DNA from 2 places in the Sporanaerobacter sp. genome. Region 1 is predicted to be linked to the other one. Evidence: a T-box and tRNA genes for the amino acid it is inferred to sense, from the RefSeq annotation. Region 1 holds a T-box; the other holds one or more tRNA genes.

The links. The T-box of region 1 lies ahead of argS (arginine--tRNA ligase). A T-box ahead of a tRNA ligase gene usually reads a tRNA of that ligase, here a tRNA-Arg.
Region 2: it encodes a tRNA-Arg, which carries the amino acid that the T-box ahead of argS (arginine--tRNA ligase) is inferred to sense. The anticodon was not compared.

Annotation. Positions count from the first base shown of each region.
Region 1 is NZ_CP181252.1:13,355-15,826, reverse strand. Features, by position in the region: gene ACFWUA_RS00125 (endonuclease MutS2) at 1-734, shown strand, start outside; T-box leader at 790-997, shown strand; gene argS (arginine--tRNA ligase) at 1,045-2,472, shown strand, end outside.
Region 2 is NZ_CP181252.1:438,172-440,643, forward strand. Features, by position in the region: gene ACFWUA_RS02120 (ABC transporter ATP-binding protein) at 1-137, opposite strand, end outside; gene ACFWUA_RS02125 (GntR family transcriptional regulator) at 140-502, opposite strand; gene ACFWUA_RS02130 (hypothetical protein) at 695-991, opposite strand; gene ACFWUA_RS02135 (DUF1657 domain-containing protein) at 1,144-1,278, shown strand; tRNA gene ACFWUA_RS02140 (tRNA-Arg) at 1,299-1,375, opposite strand; gene ACFWUA_RS02145 (hypothetical protein) at 1,427-1,690, opposite strand; gene ACFWUA_RS02150 (metallophosphoesterase) at 1,721-2,472, opposite strand, start outside.

The sequences.
Region 1 (2,472 bases):
AAAAATTAAAAGAAGAATTGACTAGAGAAAAGGAAAAAACCTCAAATGCAAGAGAAGATATAATTAGAAAGGCAAAAGAAGAAGCAAGAATTATAATTAAAAGGGCAAAAGAAGAAGCAGACAGTATAGTTGATGAATTAAGAGATATTTCTATTGAAATAGAAAAAGAAAAGAATAAGAAAATTCAGGAAGCCCAAGATAGATTAAAAGAAAATCTTAATGAAGTAGAAAAAGATTTATCAGGTAATTTGCTGAAAGTTAAGAACAATAAACCTCCTAAAAATTTAAAAGAAGGAGAAACAGTAGAAATACTATCATTAGGACAATATGGAACTGTACTTTCTCAAGCGGATGCTGATGGAAATGTAAATGTTCAAGTAGGTATTATGAAGGTAAAAGTTCATATATCTAATTTGAAAAGGGCTAAAGAAGAAAAAACAATACAATCACAAGTAAGTACTAAAAATATAATTAAGAATAAATCCCAAAATATAAAAAATGAGTTGGATTTGAGAGGGGAAACTTTAGATGAAGCATTGTTAGATTTAGATAAGTATTTAGATGATGCTTATCTAGCAAGATTGAAAGAAGTATTTATAATTCATGGGAAAGGTACAGGAGTTTTAAGAGAAGGAATAACTGGTCTTCTAAAAAGTCATAAACATGTAAAGTCTTATAGATTAGGTAAGTATGGTGAAGGAGGAAGTGGAGTTACGGTGGTAGAACTTAAATAAGCCCTTGAAATAATGATGATTGTATTGTATATTTATAATTAATAATTATATAATAGATAATTCTGTGAAAGGGATAGTAGGGTATATTGTTTTGTCAAAGCGAATTGGGGATGGTGAGAGCCCAATACGAAGATATACTTGAAGAGAGCCTTGGAGAATAACATCTGAAAAAAATAGTAGGATGTTACGCAATTGCGTTAAAAGTCATGAGTGGGCAAATTGCCAACTAGAGTGGTAACACGGGATATACTCTCGTCTCTTTATGGAGATGAGAGTTTTTTTTCTAAAAAAATACTTAAGGAGGATAAAAATGATAGATTTTAAAAATCAAGCAGTTAATTTAATATCTCAAATAGATAGCGGTTTGGACATTGATGAAATCGAGTCGTTGATTGAGATTCCACCATCTTATGATATGGGAGATTATGCTTTTCCATGTTTTAAATTAGCTAAAACTTTTAGAAAAGCACCAAATTTAATTGCAGAAGAAATTGCAAATAAAATTAGGGAAAATGAATATTTTGAGAGAATTGAAAATGTAGGTCCATATGTGAACTTTTTTGTCAATAAAGAAGTTCTTGCAAGGACAGTTCTTGATGAAGTAAAAAGTAAAAATGAAACGTATGGTTCTTCAACTCTTGGGGAGGGGAAAACTGTTATTGTCGAATATTCCTCACCTAATATTGCAAAACCTTTTCATATTGGCCACATAAGAACTACTATAATAGGTCATGCACTATATAGAATATATAGCTTTTTGGGTTATAAAACTATAGCTATTAATCATTTAGGAGATTATGGAACCCAATTTGGTAAGTTAATTGTGGCTTACAAGAATTGGGGAGATAGGAGTGTTATAGAGAAAGATCCTATAAATGAACTTTTAAAATTATATGTTAAATTCCATGAAGAAGCAGAAAAAAATGACAATTTAAATGATGAAGCTAGGAGTTGGTTTAAAAAGCTTGAAGACGGAAATGAAGAAGCTTTGGAGTTGTGGCGTTGGATGAGAGAAATAAGCTTAAAAGAATTTAACAAAGTTTATGATTTGTTAGGCATAAAATTTGATTATTTTACTGGAGAAAGTTTTTATTCAGATAAAATGCCAAGAGTAATTAAGGAATTAGAAGAAAAAAATTTATTAGTAAAATCAGAAGGTGCTGAAATAGTAGATTTGGAAAAGTACAATATGCCTCCTGCTCTAATAAGAAAAAGTGACGGTTCTACTCTTTATATTACAAGAGATATAGCAGCAGCAATCTATAGAAAAGAAAAATTTGATTTTTATAAAAACATTTATGTAGTGGGGTCAGAACAAATACTTCATTTTAAACAATGGAAAAAGGTCATAGAATTAATGGGATATGATTGGGCAAAAGATTGTATTCATGTACCTTTTGGAATGGTTAGCCTTGAAGAAGGAACTATGTCTACTAGAAAAGGGAAGGTAGTATTTTTAGAAGATGTTCTCAAAAAAGCTGTTGAAAAAACCCGAGATATAATAGATGAAAGAAATCCTAATCTAGAAGATAAAGAAACAGTAGCAAGACAAGTAGGAATTGGAGCTATTGTGTTTCAAGAATTGTTCAATAGTAGAATAAAAGATTATGTTTTTTCTTGGGATAAGACTTTGAGTTTTGAAGGAGAAACAGGACCATACGTTCAATATGCTCATGCAAGAGCAACTAGTCTTCTAGGGAAAAGTGATTTTTCTGTAGAAGATGAAGTTGACTATTCA
Region 2 (2,472 bases), 420 kb from region 1:
AGTGTAGTCTTTCCACTTCCATTAGGTCCAAGTATTCCTACTACTTTTCCACTTTCAATATCTAAACTTAAATTGTTTAGTGCTTTTTTACTCAAATAATTCTTTGACAAACCCTTAATTTCGACTAAGTTGCCCATTTCTATTCCTCCTTTTTTTTGTTGTCCAATATTATTTCAACTATCTCTTTATATTCAAAACCCAATTCCTTCATTTCGGAAATAAAGTTGTTGACAATGTCTAATGCCATACTTTTTTTCAAATTCTTAATTATTTCTGTATCTTCTATGACAAAAGTCCCCATTCCTCTTTGAGTAAAGACTAGATTTTCTCTTTCAAGTTCTTGATAAGTCCTCTGGACTGTATTTGGATTTACCTTTAATTCTGATGAAAGTTCTCTAACTGATGGCAATTTATCACCTCCGTTTATTTCCCCTGAAACTATTTTCTTTTTTATATAATTCATTATCTGTATATAGATAGGTAGCTTATCATCAAATTCCATTTTTTCACCTCCGTGAATATCGTTGTATGTTAGTGCACTAACTATATAGTACACCAATGCACACCCAGTGTCAATAGAAAAAACAAAAAAGGCTTCCATTGAAATCATTAAATTTAAGGAAACCTTTTTTTTAAAAATCATATATCTAAAAATTATATATATGTTCCGGTCAAACCATTCACAATTTTGTTTCTATTTTATTTTTTGTTTTTCTGCTCTTGGATCAGATACCACTTCATAGCCACCCATAGCAGCAAATGAAATCAATATAGCATTTATTATGGTAAGTACCACACCTTGAACTCCATTACCTGATTTTGCAAATACGAAAGTCAATATAAGGGATATAAGAAAAGTATAAAGTCTTACGGCACCATCTCCAAAGCCTTTCTTTACGAAACCTTTGGTAAACTGTACTATGATACTAGTAGCAACTACCAGCCCTGTAAAAGTGCCTAAAACATCTGGGGTCATAAAATTGTCATACATATCTTCACCACCATATTTTTATTATATATAAATAATATTTTGGCAAAGACCTAAATATGACAAAATTTAAAGTGTGAATATAAAAATATATTTTTATATAAAAAATTTTGAGTATATCTATTGCTGATGCTAATTCATGCTGTTACGCTACTATGGCACAAGCAACTGAAGATCAACAAGCAAAACAAATGTATGAAAGAATGACTTCTGAAATAGACAATCATCTTCAATATTTAGAAGGTAGATTAGATTACCTAAATCAAAACAATAAACTTAATCAACAATAATGAGATTATAATATGAATATTGGCGCGCCCTGAGGGACTCGAACCCCCGACCAACTGATTCGAAGTCAGCGACTCTATCCAACTGAGCTAAGGGCGCAAGAAGAACTAATTCCATTATAAATGGAATTAGTCCTTTGGTCAAATACATTTACATATCAAATTCCATCTTTTTAACTACTATGCCATCTATTTTCTCCAATGCTTCTTCAAATTCAGCAAGTTTTTCATCTTCTCCTACTACAAAATCTAACAATATAATACCCATCTCACTACAAATCTTTTTAGATGGATCAGTATCATGAACTCCCACACGTGTTTTGATATAACAGCCATATTCAGTGAGTATTCTTTGAAGTTCTAATGCAGTATCACTTCTTCCACCAACTTGAATTCCTAATATAGCTTTTTTCATAAGCAACACCCCTCATAAGATTATTTTAAATTATTTATACCCCTTTTTTATGGCAATATTACTTATTTGAATTCTATTTAAAAATCGAATAGGAAATACACTATTCCCAAGACCACTATCTATATATAAGGTAGTATTCCCTATTTTAAACAATCCTTTATCATGTTTTGGAAAATATCCTTGTCCTGGTGCCACTATAGCTCCAATTATAGGAAATCTAACCTGTCCTCCATGGGTATGCCCTGCAAGAATTAAATCTTCCTTGCCTTCAGAATAGGATATAGGTCTATTAGGGGAATGAGAAAGCAATATAGTATAGCTTTTTTCATCTATCCCATCTAATGAATTTTTATAATCATTTTTATCTATATAAAAATTTACTCCACATATATTCATTTCTGTATTATTTATATGAACTCTAGTATTTTCATTTTCTAATACAAAAATACCCATTCTTTTTAAAATTTCAACAAATTCCTTACCTCTATTATTCCTTATTTCATGATTTCCCCAGACAAAATATATTTTATCAGTTATATTTTTTAAATCTCTTATCATACTTATTGAATAATCAAAATCCTTAGTCTTTGCATCTATTATGTCTCCTGTAAGAACTATAATATCGGGATTTATACTTTTAATCTTTTTTATAAATCTTTTTTTATTTATAAATCTATTGTTGTGAAAATCTGAAACTTGAACTATTTTTATATCATCTTTTATTTTTTCACTATTTAGTTTTACCTCGTTTACTTTAAAAAAACTAATTTGTATATAAATAT